2 regions of the Gordonia sp. BP-119 genome follow, and region 2 is predicted to be linked to the other one. Evidence: predicted binding sites of a transcription regulator. Region 2 holds the regulator's gene; the other holds the start of a gene.
What was found. Region 2 encodes LexA, which represses DNA repair genes until DNA is damaged. Its sites were predicted from a motif close to CGAACANNTGTTCG; they were not measured.
Positions count from the first base shown of each region.

Region 1: the regulator LexA is predicted to act here: its motif matches at 6,338-6,351, upstream of JW364_RS00350 (HNH endonuclease signature motif containing protein).

Region 1 covers NZ_JAFFZF010000001.1:84,926-95,348, forward strand. The annotation lists gene JW364_RS00340 (arabinosyltransferase domain-containing protein) at 1-2,565, opposite strand, end outside; gene JW364_RS00345 (arabinosyltransferase domain-containing protein) at 2,558-5,938, opposite strand; gene JW364_RS00350 (HNH endonuclease signature motif containing protein) at 6,382-8,085, shown strand; gene JW364_RS00355 (arabinosyltransferase domain-containing protein) at 8,141-10,423, opposite strand, start outside.
Region 2 covers NZ_JAFFZF010000028.1:39,855-50,277, reverse strand. The annotation lists gene JW364_RS16195 (fructose-specific PTS transporter subunit EIIC) at 1-1,213, opposite strand, end outside; gene JW364_RS16190 (1-phosphofructokinase family hexose kinase) at 1,330-2,295, opposite strand; gene JW364_RS16185 (DeoR/GlpR family DNA-binding transcription regulator) at 2,292-3,062, opposite strand; gene JW364_RS16180 (phosphoenolpyruvate--protein phosphotransferase) at 3,212-4,921, shown strand; gene lexA (transcriptional repressor LexA) at 4,899-5,603, opposite strand; gene JW364_RS16170 (LysM peptidoglycan-binding domain-containing protein) at 5,829-6,365, shown strand; gene nrdR (transcriptional regulator NrdR) at 6,465-6,965, shown strand; gene hrpA (ATP-dependent RNA helicase HrpA) at 6,939-10,423, opposite strand, start outside.

The sequences.
Region 1 (10,423 bases), on a different contig from region 2:
GCCGTAGCTGCCCAGGACGGGGGTCTGGGCGGGGTTCAGGCCGAACGGCAGACGCACCGTCGACCCGTTGACGCCTCGTGCACCCTGACCACCTTCGGTGCCGCCCTGCGCGGACGAGCTGTCGCCGGATTCGTCTGAGCCGGCGCCGGTCTGGGCGCTGTTCTGCGCGCCGGAGGTGGTCGACGACTGGGTGTCTTCGGTGGCGTCGACGGACAGGCGATCGGGTACGCCGTTCGGGGAGAAGCCCGTCGCGTCCGGTCCGGCCAGCGCCGCGGCGATGCCGGGGGCGGGCCGGCCGTCGACGGCCGCGGGCTGCAGCAGTCCGGCGGTCGGATCGGCCTCGACGAGAACGTCGTTGGCCAGCCCACACGAGTTCCCGGTGAGAGCGCGTGCGTTGGACTTCATCCACGACCACGAATCACGTTGCTCGTAGGCGCCTTTCGCGAACGAAGCGACCATGAACAGCACCATCAGCCCGGAGATGACCGGCAGCGGCGAGAACTTGAGCTTCGAATACCACTTGTCGGCCCCGCGCGTACGGGTCTGTTCGTCGACGAAGTCGTCGCGGAAGTGGAACCACAGGCCGGCAAGTGCGGTGGCGACCGCGGCGGCGAGGATGAACCAGGCGATGTTGATGCCGCCCACCGTCGGCGGGCGATCCCACCACGGGACGCCGTAGCTGCCGACGAACCACCAGCCGTTGGTGCCGGCGAACGAGATCCCCGTGATCGCGAGCACCGCGGCGGCGAAGAAGCTGCGATTGCGTCGCGACCGCAGCACGGCCGGCGCCATCATGGCGCCCGCCGCGGCGGCGAGGCCCGCGGCGATGCCCGCGTACACACCGAAGTGGTGGGTCCACTTGGTCGGCGTGAAGGCGATGAAGAACATCGTGCCGAGGGTGACGGCGACCAGTCGCCAGATAGGTGCGCGCGCAATGCCGTTGGGATGCTCCCGCCGAAGTAGGCGGAGCAACACGACGAACAGGCACAGGATCATCGCCAGCACGCCGAAGCGTCGTGCGAGCGTGCCGTCGGCGGTCGGCAGGATCAGGTAGTAGTACCGGATCGGTTCCTGCCACCACTCCAGCGTCGGGCCGACGTCGGAGGCGACCTTGTTACCCGCGATGAGCGGGGCGAGCGGCTGATCGGCGAAGATCTGGAACAGTACCGCGGTGCCGGCCGCCAGGATGGGCGCGAGCATCGGCAGCAGGCCGTCCCGGGACCGGCGCGACACCAGGGTCTTCACGATCGGTCGGATCCCGGCGAGCAGTGCGGCGACCGCCATCAGACCGCCGGGCGCGAGCGCGAGGGTGAAGGCGGCGGTGACCACCGCGACGGCGTAGGGGAGCAGTCGGCGAGTGGCGATCGCGCGTTCCACGCAGCACCAGGTGAGCAGAGCGCCGACGGCCTCGGCCGGTTCCGGACGCAGACCGTTGTTGAACGGCAACCAGATCGCGAGGAAGACGAACGCGGCCGACCACACCGCCGGCGTGCTGTGCCGCACCGCGCGGCCCAGGCGCGGGATGACCTCTCGGCTGATGAGCCACCAGCCCAGCAACCCGAGGAGGAAGGCCGGTAGTCGCATGAACGGTGCCGCGACGCTCACGTCCGTCATGGCCGAGATGACCTGGAAGTGCCAGCCGAACGGGTCCTGTGGCACACCGAAGTAGCGGAAGTAGTTGTCGGCGTACCCGGCGTCTCCGGTGATCCGGCCGACGATGAAGTTGTAGCCGTCGTCGGAGGTGTTGGCGCCCGCGAACCACCAGAAGGCGAGAATCGCGAACACCGCGACATCGGGCGGCCGGATCGTGAACCAGCCCGACGGCAGGAAACGCTTGTGGCTGCGGCCGTCCCGGCGATCGAGGATGCCGAGCGCGATCAGCGAGACGATCGTCATGAGGATGCCGAGCACGATCGCGGTGAGCTTCAGCAGGGTCGGGGTGCTGACGTAGCGGGTGTCGATGGTGGCGCGCAGCGACAACCCGTCACGAGAGACATCGGCGGGCAGATCGCTGTAGACGCCGACGATCTGGGGACGCATCTCGTGGTCGGCCAGCGCGAAGCCGTGCGCGGCGCCGGAGTCCGCGGCCGGTTCGGGCAGGCCCTCGAATCGTCCGCTCACCCCCTCGCCGTCGGCCCGGAAGACGATGCGACAGTTCGGATTCGATTGCGCGGCCGCTCGATCGGTGTTCAGCAGGGCGACGTTGCGGTCGGTGAGGGTCAGTGCGTCGGACGTCGCCCGGACGAAGAGCCCGCGGGCCCCGGCGTCCTGGCCGCCTTCGGGGATCGTCGACAGCAGTACTCCGCCCTGGTCGGGCAGGCGGGTGGCGAGTGCACATGGCACCGACGTCTCCATGTCGATCGGCACGAAGGAGACCAGCGGGGCGGCGACATCGGAGACGTCGCCGCCCTGCGGCCACTGCAGTTCGGCGGTCGACTGGTTCACCGGCAACAGCGGGGTGAGGATCGCCAACAGGAATCCGAGCAGACCGGTGACGGTCGCGACGATCTTCGGGTTGACCGTGGTCGCCAGACGGGACGTACGAGGCGTACGGGACTCACTCATCGGATTGGGGCTCCACCCTGATCGAGCCGGCTCGTGACCAGCCCCATTGCGTCGTCTGTGCCGTGTCGATCCGCGCATCCGGTGCGTCGGACACGAGCGGGGTCAGCTTCTCCAGTGCGCCCCAGTCGCGCACCCAGTCGTCCTGCAGGTACGTCGAGACCGCCGACGCGGACGTGGCGGCCTCCGAGATCCCCAGCAACCCGCCGTCCACGCCGGCCTGCCATGTCTTGGACTGGGAATTGGTCAGCGGATAGTCACCCAGGATGCGCCACTGCGGGACCTGGGCGACGCCGTGGGACACACCCATCGGCCGCTGGCACGGGAAGTGCGACGCCACCCCGAAGTCGATGAGGGTGGGTGCCGTCGAGCCGACGACCGCCTGCAGCGTCTGCAACTGCGGTGCGCGCGGCGGGGTGATCCCGATGAACTGCTTCTCGCCGAGGTTGTTGTCCTGCAGCGACAATCGCATCACGGTCGCGCGCGGCGGGGCGGCCGACATCGGTACGCGCATGTTGCGCCAGGGCATGTTCAGGATCACGGGACCGGGGTCGATGGGCAGGATGTCGGGGCCGACCTGTTCGAAGTTCCCGTCCGCACCCGGGCGGCCGAACTGCACCACCATCTTTTGCCCGAAGTTGCGTACGCCGAAGGTGTCGATGGTCGAGACGGCGCCCGCGGTGCTGAACACCAGCAGCGGTGACGCCGCGCGGTCGGCGGGCAGGTCGTACCAACCGGTCGTGAGCCGGGCCTCGCCCGGATACCCGTAGCTGCCCAGGACCGGCGTGGTGGCGGGGTCGAGCCCGTACGGCAACTTGGCGGTGGAACCGTTCACGGTTTCCAGTCCGCGCCCGCCGGTGGTCCCGGCGCCCAGCCCGCCGGTGATCGCGAACGGGCGGGCCATACTCGCCGACACGTTCATCTGTCCGGGGCGCTGGCTACCCGGCTCGGGCTGGAGGTCGTCGGGAATCCCGTTCGGGGAGAACCCGACCGGGTTCTCGCCGCGCAGCGCCTGCGTCGTGGTGGCGCCGCCGGCCGGGGTGAGCATGCCGGCGTTGGGATCGAGTTCGACGAGGACATCGTCGGCGAGGCCACAGCTGTTGCCGCGCAGCGTGTTCAGGTTCTCGGCGAGTGCGGTCGACGCCGGATACCGGGTCACCGCGGCTTTGGCGAACAGCAGTAACTCCACGATCACCAGCAGACCGGCGATCACCGCCAGTGGTGAGGAGGCGAGAAAGAGCCGTCGGCGATCGGCTCGGGTCTCGCCGGGCCCGGTGTCGGCATGTGCGAGACCGCGATTGGTCACGTAGTCCAGCCGCAGGTGTTGCCAGACCGCGACCGCGGCCGCGATCACGGCGAGGATGAGGAACAGCGTCGACGCCTGGTAGCCGGCGATGACGGGGGCGCGGTCGAACCAGGAGATGCCGTATTCGTAGAGGAACGGCCACGAGTTGTAACCGGCCATCGCGGCGGCCATCGCGAACAACAGTCCGGAGACGAAGACCGTCAGGTTTCGCGCCGAACGCGCCGCCGACTGGGCCACGGCGACGGTGGCCGCCGCCGCGATCGCCGCCGCCAGCCCGGCGAGCACGCCGAACTGGATGGTCCACTTGGTCGGCGTGAACGCGAACAGGAGGAGGGTGACCCCGACGGCGCCGATGAGACGCCAGACGGGTCCCGGGTCGACTCCGCGAATCCTCGTGCGCCGCAACATGACCGCGACCGTGACGAACAGGCCGGCGAGCAGCAGGAGCAGCGGTACGCGACGGGTGAGGGCGCCGTCGTCGGTGACGACCGAGATGAAGTAGTACCGCAGGAACTCCTGATGCCAGGAGATGACCGGCCCGACCGAGTAGCGCAGCTTGATCGCTTCGAGGACGGTGGCCAGGGTCTGATCGCGGAACACCACGATGAGCACCACCATGCTGGCGGCGGCGATCGGCGCGAGGAGGGCGAGCGTTGCCGCCCAGCGGGATCCGTCCATCCGGTTCCGTCGGTCGATGAGGATGTGCAGCAGTGAGCGGGCCGCCACCAGCAGGATGGCCACGCCGACGACGCCGTGCGGGGCGAGCGCCAGGGTGAAGCCCGCGACGAGGGCGGCCAGTGCCGCTGGCAGGAGCCGCCGGGTCGCGATGGCGTATTCCGCTGCCCACCAGGTCAGTAGCGAACCGAGGACGATGATCCCCTCGCTGCGCAAGCCGCTGCAGAACGGCAACCAGAACGCGGTGAACGTCAGGGCGCCCGCCCAGATGGCCCACGAACTGCGCCGCACCGCGGGGCCGAGGCGTGGCAGCAGCACCCGGCTCAGGACGAACCACGACACGAGTCCGGCGACGAGTTGCGGGATGTGCATCCACAGCACCGACGGCGAGACCGACGACCACGCCGCAAGGAAGCTGTAGTACCAGTCGAACGGTGCTTCGGGGATGCCGTAGAAGCGGTAGTAGTTGGCGAGGTAGCCGAAACCGTCGGCGGTACGGCCCATGTTGAGGATGTAACCGTCGTCGGGCGAACCGGCCCCGAGGACGCTCCAAACCAGCAGGATCGCGGTGACGACCAAGTCGCTGGCCCGGGGTTTCAGTGAATGCCACCACGAGCGGGTGCGCGCGCCGATCCGCCGGTGGTACCCGCCGATGCGGTCGAGCAGCCCGAGCGCGACGACGGCGACGAGTACCGACAGCGCGGCGAGCACCATCACGATGATCTTGAGGATCGACGGGGACGACTCGTACCGGTTGTCGATGGCCACCTGCACGCGCAGGCCGTTACCAGCGGCGTCGCGTGCCTGTTCCGGGCTGAGGTTGCTGAAGATGCCGTCGACCTGCGGGCGGCGGTCCGGCGGCAGGGTCGTCGACTCGCCGAGCCCGACGAACTGCGCACCCGGGCCGGTGGGGGCGGAGAAGATGCGCAAGTCCGAACATCGGCTCAGGTCGGCGCGGGAGGCGGTCGCGGCGAGACTGTTCCGGAAGGTCACGGTGATCGCGGCGTCGGTGGCGGTGACCCACAGCGACGACGACTTCGAGCGTGGTGCATTGGTCGGCATCGTGGCGAGGACCACGCCGTCCGGTGCCGACGCCAGCGTCGCGCACGGAATGCGGGCGTCGAGGGTCTGCGGGGTCTGCGCGATGAGCGGCGCCATCACCGACGACGTGTCGGCGTTCAGATCCTGCCCGGCCGGCCACTCGAAACCGGCGTCGACGGCCTTGACCGGCAGCAGCGGGGTGAGGGCACACAGCACGATGCCGGCGATCCCCGCCACGATCGCGATCCACCGGGCGGTGCCCGCGGAAATCCTGGTCCCGTGCCCCGACGATTCCGGCCCCGACGAGGACGGTTCGGCGGAATCCTCAGGCGAGGTCGGGGCTGTCACAGGCACGGTGCCTCATCGTAAGCGACGTCCCCCGGGGTACCTAGGGCCCACCCCGCGGCTCTGGAGGTTGGTGACGGCCTCCGCAGGCTCCGGTCTCCCTCTGGGAGCAGTAAGTGGGCCCGCTCCGAGCACAACAGTTCTTTCGCAGTCCACGACGGCCGTCAGGCCACAGCTGCTGAGGGGCGGCCGGAGCTTGCGGAGGGCGCGTCAACCCCCTGCTCCCTGAGGAGCGTCCGGAGCTTGCGGAGGGCGCGTCACGAAGGGTTCCGCACTGCAAAGACAGTTCTCGCCCGCGGGCGGACACTACCAGCAACCACCGACAATTTAAGGTGGCAACTCCGCGCAGCAAAGATTCTGTTGGACAACGTATTTCGAGCTGCCGTTTACCCTTCTTTCGTGTACAGTCGAACGTACATTCGCAGCACGGGTTCTCGGGGGAGGTGACCGTCATGTTCGATTCCCAGCAGGTCGTCGGCACCGACGCGCCTTCGCCTCGTGTGGTCGAGTTGGTGGCCGATCTCCACCGCACCCTCGACAAGTTGCAGACCGTGGATCTGTCGCCGTGTACCGATGCCGAACTCGCTGAGGTGGCCGCGGAGACCGAACGCGCCATCGCTCGTCTGACCGTTGCCGGTGACCGGCAGATCGATCAGGCCGTCGCTCGCGACCTGCCCCGCAAGGCCGGCTGCCGCACCCTCATGCAGTACATGACGCACCAGCTACGAGTGTCGAACCCGATGCGCCGCCGTAAGCAGATGGACGCCACCGCCCACCGGACCAGCCTCGGCGGCGAGGTCCTCCCACCCGAATACCCCTGCCTCGCCGAAGCGTTCGCACACGGCGCGGTCGGCACCGCGCACGTGCAGGCCGCATTGGATGTCCTCGACCGCATCCCGGTCGCCGTCGACCACGACATCAAGGTCGCCGCTGAGCGGCAGATGGCCGAGATCGCCACCGACCACACCCCCGCTGAGATCACCCAACTCGGTGCCCGCCTGCTCGCCCACCTCGACCCCGACGGCACCCTGACCGACGACACCGACCAGAAACGACGCCGCGGCCTGTGGATCGGTCGGCAACGCGCCGATGGCACCGCCAAGATCTCCGGCACCCTGACACCCGCACTCGCCGCCCGACTCACCATGATGTTCGCCGTGTGGGGCAAACCCGGACTCAACAACCCCGACGACCCCGCCTCGCCCAGCGGGCCGGCCGGTGCCGCCGACCCCGACGCCCTGGCCACCGCAGCCGACCGCGACGGCCGCACCCTCGCCCAGTCCAATCACGACGCGCTCGACGCTGCACTCGCCGCAGGTTTCGCCGACGGCGCACTCGGCACCTCGCACCGCGGCCTGCCCGTCCAACTGATCATCAAAGCCGACCTCGGCGACCTCGTCCGCGAAGCCGGACTCGCGACCACCGCCACCGGAACCCTGCTGCCCATCCGGGACTTGATCGCGATGGCCGGTGACGTCCAGCCGTGGTTGGCGATCTTCAAAGACGCCACCACTGTGCCGCTGCACTTCGGGCGCGGCAGACGTCTGGCCACCCGCGAACAGCGCCTCGTCTCTTTCGCCCGCCCCGACGGGGAAGTGTGCTCGGCACCCGGGTGTGATCAGCCCGCCACCCAGGTCGACATGCATCACGCCCACAGGGATTGGGCCAAGGGCGGTCTCACCGACATCGACGACCTCGCCCCGGCCTGCCCGCGACATAACCGGATGGTCGGTGACCAGCCCGGGCAGTACACCACCCGCATCGCCCGGTCCGGACCCGACGAAGGCCGCTGCCTGTGGCGGTTGAACGCCGAACCTGGCGCACCGCCCAACCCCGAGCGCCTCAACCGCCGACCCGACATACCCCGGCGGTTCGCAGAACACCTGAACACCGTGCGCAACGACATCCACGGACCTGCCACCAGGCCCGGCGATGAGTCACGCCCGACCCTTCGTGACGCGCCCTCCGCAAGCTCCGGGCGCTCCTCAGGGAGCAGCGGGCGCCCCGACGCCGTCGGCTACGGCGACCGCGGCCTCCGTCTCGAACTCGCTTATCGCGAACTGGTCCATCCGCGAACACCGCCGGAGCACCTCACCAGCCCACCGCTGACCCCGGTCGAAGCAGAACTCGCACGCATACTCACCGACCACCGGTGACGGCAAAGCAGATCGCCGCGCCGACTACCACCGCGGCGACCGGGCCGTCGAACCGTCAGTGCCGCAACGGCGCGGGACTCCACAGTCCGCTGCGGGTGGCGGTGCCGGTCTCGATCTCGGCGAGCGTGTCGACGTCGCCGTATGGCTCGTAGCGTTCGAGGGCGCCCCAGTCGCGTCCGATGTCGGCCATCAGATAGGTCGGCACCGCCGTCGCCTGCTGGGAGACCTCGAGCCAGCCGAGGGGGCCGCCGCCGAAGCGGTTCTGCCACGCCGACACCGCGGCTGCCAGGTCTGAGCCCGGCTTGATGCGCCACTTCGGGATCTCCGCGACCCCGACGTCGTGGGTGAACGGGCGCTGGCACGGGAACGCCAGGCCCGAAGTCCAGTCGATGTGGACCGGATCGGTGCTGCCGACCACGTCCTGCAGGGTGTCCATCTGCGGGATCCGTGGCGGGGTGAGCACGATGAACCGGTCCTCGGCGAGGTTGTCGTCGGTCGCGACGATCCGCACGGCGGTGGTGTCGGACGGCAGCTCGTCGGTGTTGTAGCGCAGGTTGCGCCACGACGGGCGCGGGCCCGGGTCGATGAGTTCGGTGTCGCCGGCGGCCTCGAGGTCGGCATCGCGGGTGTCGGGACCGATCGGGTCCGCGGTGTACTCGAGCATCACGTTCGGATTGTCGTACTCACCGGCCACCGACATCGTGAGCAGCGGGCGGTCCCGCCAATCCGACGGTAGCGCGTACCACCCGGAGGTGAGGCGGGCCGGGACCTGGTCGAGCTTGGAGTAGCTGCCCATGACCGGCGTCGAGGCGGGATCGAGGAAGAACGGGAGCGCCGCGGTGCTGCCGTTGATCCCGGGTTCGGCGATCTCGCCGCCGCCGGTACCGCCGGGGTTGGAGTTGACGATGTCGGGGGACTGCCAGACGTCGCCGGACAGGACACCCAGCGACCCCTCGCTGGCTGTCGACTCGAGTGCTGTCGGCACACCGTTGGGGGAGAATCCCGAGGTGGACGGCACGCTGCCCGGTGCGGGCGGTGGTCCGCCGAGAGGGTTGGGCAGCGTCGGGTCGACCGGGCGGAGCATGTCGCGGTCGGGGTCGGACTCCACCCAGACCTTGTCGGCCATCCCGCACGGGTTGCCGGCGACGGCGGCGAAGTTGGACCGGGGTACCGAGTACGACGAGCTCTGGTGGATGCCGGCGAAGATCGCGGTGACGATCTGGAAGACGACCACCGCCATCGCCAGATAGGCCAGCGGGGCGGCCGCCATCGAGGCGACCAGTCGTCGGTACCACCGCTGATGCGCGGCGTCGGCGCCGGTGGATTCCTCGACGTGCGGATCGGTCCCGGTGAACGGCTCGCGGAAGTGGAACCACAGTGCGACCAGCAGCAGGGCGAGCGCGGCATAGAGCAGCACGCTGCCGAGCATGATGCCGCCGATCTTGACCTGCTCGACGCCCCACGGCATGCCCCACGCGGAGTAGTAGTAGTACGAGTTCGGCGCGGTGAAGGCGAGACCGCCGATGAACAGGACGAGCGCGCAGAACAGGGTGCGGTTTCGCCTCGAATGCATGGACTGCTGGCTGGCGGCGATGGCCGCGATCGCGGCGAGGGCGGCCGCGATACCGGCGAAGACGCCGAAGTGGTGGGTCCACTTGGTGGGCGTGAACATGAGGAACACCAGCGATGCGAAGGTGATCGCGACGATGCGGCGGGTCGGGCCGATGGCGGTGCCGGGGATGCGGTTCTTGCGGACCAGCACTGCCGCCGAGACGACCAAGCCCAGGATCATGGCCAGTACCGCGAACCGACGGGCGATGGAACCGTCGGCAGAGAAGGCGAAGAGCGCCGAGTAGCGACCGATCTCGTTGTACCAGCTCATCGACGGCCCGAGCGCCGACTTCATGCTCGATGCCTCGACGAACGACCGCAGGGTCAGGTTCGAGAACACGACGAAGACGACGAAGGTGCCGGCGGCGAGGATCGGCGCGATGAGCGCCACGAACGACCATCGCAGCGAGCGCTTGCTTTCGCGGTCGGCGGTCTCGGGATCGCCGGATGCCGATCCCGCGGATTCGGTGTCAGCGGAGGACAGTTCGGCGACGACGCGGGCTCGCTTGATGAGCGCCATGATCATCGGGCGTGCGCCGGCGATCAGTGCCGCCACCGCGAGCAGGCCCGTCGGGCCGGCGGCGATGCTGAACGCTCCGATCAGGCACGCGACGGCGGCCGGCAGCATGCGACCGGTGGCGATGGCCCGTTCGACGGAACACCAGGTCAGCAGGGCGCCCAGGCAGATGATCGGTTCGGGGCGCAGGCCGTTGTTGAAGGGGAACCA
Region 2 (10,423 bases):
ATTGCAGCAGCCCGCCCGCCGGCAGATCCCAGAGGCTGTTGTTCAGGGCGATGAACGCGCCGTCGCTGAGGGTGCCGCCGTCGTCCAGGTTCGTGTTGGCGACCTCGTAGCCGGCGAGCAGGAAGCCGAGCGCGATGAGCAGTCCGCCCGCCGCGACGAACGGGATCATGTAGCTCACACCGGTCATGAGTGCCTGGCGTGTACGGCCGGCGAGACCGATGCCCGACTTCGACGAGTCGGCCGCGTCCGCGTCCGCGCCGTCGCCGGTGACGCGCGCCGCGTTCGGGTCGCGCCCCGCCGCGACCGCCTCGGCGATCATGGCGTCCGGTTCGTTGATGGCGCGCTTCACCCCGGATGCGATGACGGGTTTGCCGCGGAACCGGTTGCGATCCTTGACCCCGACGTCCGTGGCGAAGATGACGGCGTCGGCCGAGGCGATCACGTCCGGGTCGAAGGCCGTGGTCGCCGAGGACCCCTGGGTCTCCACCGCGAACTCGACGCCGGCCCGCTCGGCGGCGTACTTCAGGGCGTCGGCCGCCATGTAGGTGTGGGCGATGCCGGTCGGGCATGCGGTGATCGCGACGATGCGCGGCGTGGCCGGTCCCGGGTCCGCGATCCGGTCAGAGTCCGGGTGGGCCGGCGCACCTTCGGATTTCGTGGTCGACGTCAGCGGTGCTGCCGCGGCGGCCGGGGCAGTGGTCGACGGGGCAGTGGTCGACGGGGTGGCGGTCGGCGCGGCTGTGCTCGCGGCCGGCGGCGCGGGGTCGATGGCCTCGTTGACCAATTCGATGACCCGCTCCTCGTTCTCGGCCGCGCGGAGCGAGGCCACGAAGTCGGGCCGGACGAGTGAGCGCGCCAGCGAGCTGAGGAGCTTCATGTGCGCACTGGCACCCCCCTCGGGGGCGGCGATGAGGAAGACCAGGTCGGCCGGCCCGTCCGGTGCGCCGAAGTCGACCTTGCGGGACAGCCGCGCCATGGCGAGACTGGCCGCGGTCACCGACGCGGTACGGGCGTGCGGGATGGCGATGCCGCCGGGAAGTCCGGTGGCGGACTTGGCTTCTCGGTCCAGTGCGGCCCGCGCGAGGTCGGCGGGATCGGTGGTCCGGCCGGCCGCGGCGAGGGCGTCGGCGAGCGTGGTGATGACGGCGGCGGGATCGCCGCCGGCGTCGACGTCGAGACTCACCGTCTGCGCGGTGATGATCTGCTCGGTCATGGCATGTCCTTCGGTGGAAAGGGTGGGGTCGGTGCTGGGTGGGTCGATGGTGGATGGAGTCGGTGCTGGATGGGTGCGGTGTTGGATGGATGTGGGGACCCGCCGGGACGGTGCCGTCAGGTCATGCGCGCGGCTCCCGACAGTTCGGTCACCCGCACGCCGGGGAGGTCGAGGTGGTCGGGCGTGGGGGCCTGGGTGCCGGCGAGCGATGCGGCCGCCGCGCCGTACGCCACGGCCGACCGGAGGCAGTCGGCGGGCGCGGCCCCGGTGCTCTGCGCGATGAGGTAGCCGGCCAGTGACGAGTCGCCGGCGCCGACGGTGCTGCGCGGGACGATCGGCGGCGGGGTCGCCGACCACACGCCGGACGCGGTGACCAACACGGCCCCGACGGCGCCGAGGGTGGCGAGGACGTTGCCCCCGATCTGCTCGGCGATGGTCGCAGCGGCGTCGATGACCGGTCCGAGATCGTTGCGCGCGAGCGCTTCTCGGAGCTGTCCGGGGTCGGCGCCGGTCAGTTCGGCGAGCTCGTCCTCGTTGGGCTTGATCAGGTCGACGCGACCGGTGACGCTGGCACGGAGGGGTGCGCCCGAGGTGTCCACCGCGACCCGGCAGCCGGCGAGGACGAGGTCGTCGGCGATCGAGCGGTACCAGTCGTCGGGGACGCCGGGAGGCAGCGAACCGCAGAGGGTGACCCACTGCGCGGAGCCGGCGTGCTCACGGATCAGCCCGACGAGCGCCTCGCGATCCGCGCCCGTCAAGGTGACGCCCGGTGCGTTGATCTTGGTGGTCGTCCCGTCGGATTCGGCGATGGTGATGTTGGACCGGACCTCGCCGTCGACCGGCACGGCGTCGTAGGGGAGTGCGAGGTCGTCGAGTGCGGCCCGCAGCGGGTCGCCCGGTCGCGCCGGGAGCAGTGCGCGGGTGGCCAGGCCGGCGGCCGCGACGACCCGGGCCACGTTGACGCCCTTGCCGCCCGGCTCGGTGCGGACCACGCCGGCGCGCTGCACCTCGCCGCGGGCGAGCGGTGCGCCGAGTTCGAGGGTGCGGTCGAGGCTCGGGTTGGCGGTGACGGTGACGATCATGCGATCACGACCTCGACGCCGCGCGCGGACAGGGCCGCCGAATAGGCCGGGTCGATCCCGGAGTCGGTGATGAGGACGTCGACGTCGTCGAGTCCGGCGAAGGAGGTGAGGTCCTCCCGGTCCATCTTCGAGCTGTCGGCGAGGACCACGACGCGTTGTGCGGCCGCGACCATCGCCGCCTTGACTGCGGCCTCGTCGGGGTCGGGTGTCGACAACCCGTGGGCCTCGCTCAGCCCGTTCGTCCCGATGAAAGCGGTGGTCACGCGCAGTCGGCGAAGCGCGTCCACGGTCTCGACGCCCACGGTCGCCTGGGTGAGACCGCGTACGCGTCCGCCGAGGGCGTGCAGACCGTCGGGATGGGTGCCCGCGAGCAGGCCGGCGATGGGCAGGCTGTTGGTGAACAGGGTGAGCCTCCGATCGGGTGCGGTCGCCTCGGCCGCACGGTAGGTGGTGGTGCCGGCGTCGAAGAGCACCGAACCGCCGTCGGGCGGCAGGAACCGGATGGCCGCGCGGCCGATCGCGGTCTTCTGCTCGATCTGGCTCGACTCCCGTTCGTCGATCCCGAGCTCGCCGAGGGTGCGCATGATCTCGGCGCGTACGGCGCCGCCGTGGACCCGCTGGAGATGTCCGGCGCGTTCCAGTACCGCGAGATCGCGTCGGACGGTCTCGCTGGTGACGTCGAATTTCTCGGCGAGCGCGGCCACGGATGCCCGCCCCGCGAGGCGCACCTCGTCGACGATCGCCTGTTGTCTCTCCTCGGCGTACACACGGCTCCGATCTCCGGTTTCGACCACCCCGCTTGTTGAGGCGTGTGGGATTGGATGTTGTAGTAATTGTGTTTACGCCTGTTTGTGTTGACAAGTCAAGCACTTTTTGTAACGGTGGTCACATCGATAGTCGAGTGAGAGGCAAGACGATGGCGCAGATCCTGACGGGAACCCCGGTGGTCGGCGGGTTGGCCCACGGTCCCGCGCTGTGGCCGGGCGAGCGACCCGACCACTCGCCGGAGAAGCTCGGCGTCGGTGTGGAGATCGCCGAGGAACGGCGCGCCGACGAGGTCACGCGCTTCGCCACCGCGTCCGGCGCCGTCGCCGCGCGGCTGCGCACGCGCGCGTCGCAGAACACCGGGGTGACGGCCGAGGTGCTCGCCGCGACGGCGGGCCTGGCCGAGGACCGCGGCTGGATCGGTGCCGCGACCGCGCTCATCGGCAAGGGCGCTCCCGCCGAGGCCGCTGCCGTCGCGGCCACCGAACAGTTCGCGGCGGTGTTCACCAAACTCGGCGGACTGATGGCCGAGCGGGTCACCGATCTCAACGACGTGCGCGACCGGGTCCTCGCCGAACTGCTCGGCCTACCCGAACCCGGTGTGCCCACCCCGGAGGTGCCGTCGGTCCTGCTCGCCGACGACCTCGCGCCCGCCGACACCGCGGGCCTCGACCCCACGAGCACCATCGCCCTCGTCACCCGCCTCGGCGGACCGACCAGCCACACCGCGATCATCGCGCGCCAGCTGGGGATCCCGTGCGTGGTGGCGGTGGCCGACCTGGATGAGATCGAGCCCGGCACAACCGTTCTCGTCGACGGCAGCACCGGGCGGATCGAGGTGGAGCCCGATGTCGAGGCGGCCCGGGCTCGCGTCGACGAGGATCGGCGTCATGCCGCACTCGTCGCCGGCTGGACCGGTCCGGGGCAGACCGCCGACGGGGTGGCCGTGGCGGTGCTCGCCAACGTCGCCGACGGGTCGTCGGCACGCGCCGCGGCCGGGTACCCCGTCGAGGGCGTCGGGCTCTTCCGCACCGAACTCGCGTTCCTCGAGCGTGCCGACGAACCGTCGGTGGACGAGCAGGCCGCGATCTACCGGGAGGTGCTCGATGCGTTCGACGGGCAGAAGGTGGTCATCCGCACCCTCGACGCCGGGTCCGACAAACCGCTCCGGTTCGTGACCCATCCCGACGAATCGAACCCAGCGCTCGGCGTGCGGGGCGATCGGATCGCGCTGGCGCACCCCGAGATCCGCGCGCATCAGCTCGACGCGATCGCGCAGGCCGCGTCGGGGTCGGCCGTCGCGCCGTGGGTCATGGCGCCGATGATCGCCTCGCCGGCGGAGGCGCGCACGTTCGCCGCCGAGGTCCGCGGCCGTGGTCTGGTCGCCGGGGTGATGATCGAGGTGCCCGCGGCGGCGATCCTGGGCGAAGCCGTCCTCGCCGAGGTGGACTTCGTGTCCATCGGCACCAACGATCTGACCCAGTACACGATGGCGGCCGACCGGATGTCGGCCGATCTCGCCGGACTGACCGACCCGTGGCAACCGGCGGTGTTGAGCCTCATCGCGGGTGTCGCGGAAGCGGGCGCACGTCAGGGAAAGCCGGTCGGGGTGTGCGGCGAGGCCGCCGCCGATCCGAACCTCGCCTGCGTGCTCGTCGGTCTCGGGGTCACCTCGCTGTCCAGCGCGCCGGCTGCTGCCGCGGCCGTGGGGGCCCGGCTCGGCGAGGTGTCCGCACCGGACTGCCGGGCCGCCGCCGAGGCCGCCCTGGCCACCTCGGATCCCGCCGCGGCGCGCGAGGCTGCCGCGGCGGTGCTCGACGGTTCGGTCGGTGGAGAGGTCAGACTCGCCGCATCACGGTGACGACCTTGCCGAGGATGACGGCATCGTTGCCCGGGATCGGATCGAACAGTTCGTTGTGCGGCATGAGCCAGACGTTGGGGCCCTGACGCTTGAAGGTCTTCACGGTGGCCTCGCCGTCGATCATGGCCGCGACGATGTCGCCGTTGTCGGCGACGTTCTGCTGCCGGACCACGACCCAGTCGCCGTCGCAGATCGCGGCGTCGATCATCGACTCGCCGACGACGCGCAACAGGAAGAGCGATCCCTCGCCGACCAGCTCACGGGGCAGCGGGAAGACGTCCTCGACGGCCTCCTCGGCCAGGATCGGACCGCCGGCCGCGATACGGCCGAGAACCGGCACGAAGGTCGGCTCGGGCAGCTGACCGGCCGACGGGGTGTCCGGCGACGGGGTGTCACTCGGGGCGATGTTGACCGCACGGGGACGGTTCGCGTCGCGCTTGAGCAGCCCCTTGCGTTCCAGCGTCCGCAACTGATGGGCCACCGACGACGTCGAGGCCAGGCCGACCTCGTCGCCGATCTCCCGGATGCTCGGCGGATAACCGCGCTCGCGCACCGAGCGGCGGATCACCTCCAGGACCCCGGCCTGTCGCGGGGTGAGTGAGGCCTCGGCGGCGGCGGCGTCGAACGGGGCCTCGTCGTCGGCGCCCTGCGCTCGGCCGCGCCTATCGCCGGTGTCACTCATGTTCGGTTCCTCTCGTCTTCGGAACGTGCTGGTAGATGGCTTGCACCGGGTCCGAGCCTAGCCGAGTGCGACCGGCACCTCAAACATTTGTTCGATGTGTCGCGAGACTTTGTCGGGACGTCGTGCTACAAATTCGAACATCAGTGCATCGAACATCTGATCGATGTTCGAACACCGACCGTCACACCCCGCACGATCCCAGACACCCGAACACCGGAGGGCACCATGCGCACCGCCACTCTCGTCGCTCCCGTCCGCACCGACCGTCCCGACGCTGTCCGGCCCCCCACCGACCGCGCCGATGGGGTCCGGACGCGCGCCCCGCTGTCCGACGGCGGCCGCCCGGTAGACAACCGGCCGGCCGGCACCCGACCGCGGGGTGCGTCGCCGGTGACCCCGCGGGTCGGCGGCACCCACTGTGGCTCTCCGGTCGGGGTGCGCGGGCGTGGCCCGGTCGGACCCGACGCGGCGGTGTTCCGTCGCCGCCGCACCGCGGTCGCGCTCCTCGCCGGCGTCGGGCTGGCGTTCGTCGTGTGGGTGTTCGGTGTCGTCGGCCAGAACTACTCGGACTCGCTGACCCCGTCCGTCGTGAGTGCCGAGGTCGTCCATGTGCGCTCGGGGGACTCGCTCAGCTCGATCGCCGGCCGGGTGGCACCCGAGATGCCGCGCGAGGTCGTGATCGACGAGATCGTCGCGATGAACGATCTCGGCTCGAGCGCGCTGCAGGTGGGCCAGCCCCTGCTCACCCCCCGGTACCGCTGAGGCCGGACGGTATCCTCGATGTCACAGGGGCCGGCCGACAAGCGGCGGGGCGCACGCTTCGGGTGCGTTCCAGCGTCCCGCGACCTGCGTGAGGACACGATGCGCTGCCCCTTCTGCAAGAACGACGACACCAAGGTCATCGACTCGCGTGTCGCAGATGAAGGGCAGGCCATCCGCCGCCGTCGCTCCTGTGTGGAGTGCGGTCGCCGGTTCTCGACCGTGGAGAGCGCCGTGCTCGCGGTGGTCAAACGCAACGGCGTGACCGAACCGTTCAGCCGGGAGAAGGTCATGCGCGGCGTGCGGCGAGCCTGTCAGGGCCGCCACGTCGCCGAGGACGCACTCGCGCAACTCGCCCAGCAGGTCGAGGACACGGTGCGCGCCAGTGGATCGGCCGAGATCCCCAGCAACGAGGTCGGACTCGCCATCCTGGGCCCGCTCCGCGATCTCGACGAGGTGGCGTATCTGCGTTTCGCCTCGGTGTACCGGTCGTTCGACTCGGTGGAGGACTTCCAGCGTGAGATCGACGACCTGAAGGCGGCATCGGGTTCCGGGAGCGCGCTCGCCGAACCCGTGTCAGCCGAGTCGGTCCAGAGCTCGTAGGACCCGTTTCTCCGACACCGGGAACGCGGTACCGAGACGCTGGGCGAACAGCCCCACGCGCAACTCCTCGACGAGCCACTGTGCTTCGTCGTCGACCGCCGCCCGCCGGTGCTCGGGTACCTGTTCGAGACGCTGGGTCCACCGTTCGACGACGCGATCGACGGCGGCCACCCCGGCCAGGTCGCGTGCCGCGGATGCGGGTAGTGCCTCCAGACGTGCCTGCGCGCCGTCGAGATAGCGCGGCAGATTCTCCAGGTGGCGTCGCGCGGTGGCCGCCACGAATCCGTCGAACACGAGGTGGGCGACCTGTTCGGCGACGTCGTCGGCAGCCAGCGAACCGGCGTGCCGGTCGATCGCCGCCCGCAGCGGGGCCATCCGTTCGAGGGCCGCGACGGCCAGCGAGAAGTAGTCCGGTGCGGCCGCGGCGACCCGTGGCCGGATCTGTTCGAGCAGCGCCGAGAAGGACTGCGGTGAGCGAACCGCGGCGAGCTCTGCGTCGTCGATGTCGGCGACCGTGTCCCGGGTCGCCCGGCGGGTGCAGTCGGCGAGCAGTGCCTCGATGGTCGAGTACGGGCTCTGGCTCAGGGCGAGTCGGTCGACCGGACTCAGCGAGCCGGCGATCCGCTTGTGCAGCGGAGGTATCGCGAGGTCGAGGAGGGCGACGATCCCTCGTCGCAGGAGGCGGTCTCGTGTCTCGGGGCTCGCCGCATCGACGACGACGACGCCCCGCGCGTGGCCCTTCGCATCGGAGACCACGTCGATCGTCGGGTACCGGGTCAGCCGCTGCCCCGCGACATCGACCGTGGTCTGCTCGGCGAGCGAGCCGATCCCGTCTGCGGTCCAGGTCCGATACAGGGTGCGCGACACCGTCTTCGGCGCCGCGGGCGTTCCGGTCTGCTGAAGTTCGGGCAACGAGTCGGCGCGGGAGACGATCCGCCCGGAGTCGTCGGCCACCGCGAAATGCATGCGCAGGTGCGGCGGTACCCGGTCGGTGTCGAAATCGCCCGCGGTCACCCGCATCCCGGTGATCGCGGAGAGCTCGCGGGCCAGCCCGGTGGTGAGCGGCTCCTTGCGCGGGGTGAGCCGGCCGAGCGCGAGTTCGGCGAATCGCTGCGCGGGCGACATGCTCTTGCGGAGCTGTTTCGGCAGCGACTTGACCAGTGCGGTGGCCAGTTCGGCGCGCATGCCCGGGACCGACCAGTCGAAGCCGGCCGGTCGGACATGGGGTAGCAGTGCCTGCGGGATCACGACGGTGACGCCGTCGTCGGGTGCGCCCGGTTCGAACCGGTAGCGCAGTTCGAGTCGGGTGTCGCCCTGCTGCCAGGCGCCGGGATAGTCCGTCGGGGCGACGTCGGTGCCTCCCGTGACGTCCTCGGGGCGCAGATCCAGCAGATCCGGTTCGGCCCGGCGGGCCTTCTTCCACCAGGTGTCGAAGTGCCGAGCGGAGGTGACGTCGGCCGGTAGCCGCTGGTCGTAGAACTCGAAGAGCTGGTCCTCGGTGATCACCAGACCCCGGGTGCGCGTGCGGTTCTCGACGTCCGAGGCGGCCTCGAGAAGCGTGCGATTGCGGTCGAAGAAGGCGTGCTGCGTCCGCCAATCGCCCTCGACGAGAGCGTGCCGGATGAACAGCTCCCGCGAGACCACCGGGTCGATGGGGCCGTAGTCGACGCGCCGGCGGGCGACGAGCGGGACCCCGTACAGGGTCACGCGTTCGTAGGCCATCGCCGCTCCGCGTTTCGCCGACCAATGCGGCTCGCTGTGGGTCCGCTTCACCAGATCCCCGGCGAGTTTCTCGGCCCACAGCGGATCAATCCCGGCGACGGTGTGGGCGAACAGGCGCGACGTCTCGAGAACCTCGGCCGCCATGATGAAGGCGGGCGGCTTCTTGGCGAGCGGAGAGGCGGGGAAGATCATCAGCGTGGTGTTGCGCGCACCGGTGAACTCGCGGCCCTCGGTGTTGCGGGCGGCGATGTTGCTGAGCAACCCGGACAGGATGGATCGGTGGACGGCGTCGGCGTCGAGTTCGGTGGGCGCGACCGACCAGTCGAGGTCCTTGACGATCTCGGTCAGCTGCCGATGGAGGTCCTGCCATTCCCGGATGCGCAGGAAGTGGAGGTACTCGCGCTCACACATGCGCCGAAAGCGGCTGCCGGACAACTCCTTGCGCTGTTCGCCGAGGTACCGCCACAGCTCCACGTAGGACAGGAAGTCCGACTGCGGGACGACGAAGCGCCGGTGCTGGGCGTCGGCGGCCTCCCGGTGCTCGGCCGGCCGTTCCCGTGGATCGGGGAGCGACATCGCGGCGGCGATCACGAGAAGGTGGTCGAGACAACCCAGTTCGTGTCCGGCGATGAGCATCCGGGCGACCCGGGGATCGACCGGGATGCGCGACATCGACCGGCCGATCGGGGTCAGTCGCGGGGGCCCGCCCTCGCGCGGGACGGTGATGGCGCCGAGTTCGGTGAGAACACCCATACCGTCGCGGATCGCGCGGTCGTCGGGCGGCTGGACGAACGGGAACTCGGCGATCTCGCCCAGTTTCAGCGAGGTCATCTGGAGGATGACGGCCGCGAGGTTGGTGCGCAGGATCTCCGGGTCGGTGAAGGCCGGCCGTGAGTCGAAGTCGTTCTCGCTGTAGAGACGGATGCAGACGCCCGGGGCGACACGACCGCATCGACCGGCCCGCTGCCGGGCACTGGCCTGTGAGACCGGTTCGATGGGAAGACGATTGACCTTGGTCCTGGTGGAGTACCGACTGATACGGGCGGTGCCGGTGTCGATGACGTAGCGGATGCCGGGCACGGTCACCGACGTCTCGGCGACGTTGGTCGCCAGCACGATCCGGCGTCCGTCGGAGGGGGAGAACACCTTCTGCTGCTCGGCGATCGACAGTCGCGCATAGAGCGGCACGATCTCGGCACCGGGACCCTTGCCGCCGCCGGTTCGTCGACGGAGCGCCTCGGCGGTCTCTCGGATGTCCCGTTCGGTGGGCAGGAACACGAGGATGTCGCCGCGGCCACCGGCCCACAGTTCGTCGACGGCGGCGTCGATGCCCTGTATCTGGTCGAGGTCGGCATGTTCGCCGCCGCCGGCGTCGTCCCCGTCGTCGGGGCGTTCCTGCAGGCTCAGCGGTCGGTACCGGATCTCGACCGGATAGGTGCGCCCGGATACCTCGATGACCGGGACCGAGGTCTTCGGCGTGCTGAAATGCCGTGCGAAGCGCGCCGGATCGATCGTCGCCGAGGTGATGATCACCTTCAGATCGGGGCGTCGGGGCAGCAGGCGGCGCAGATAGCCGAGGATGAAATCGATGTTGAGGCTGCGCTCGTGGGCCTCGTCGATGATGAGGGTGTCGTAGCGGCGCAGCATGGGGTCGGTGGCGATCTCGCGGAGCAGGATGCCGTCGGTCATGACCCGGACGAGGGTGTCGGCGCCCGACCGGTCGGTGAACCGGACGG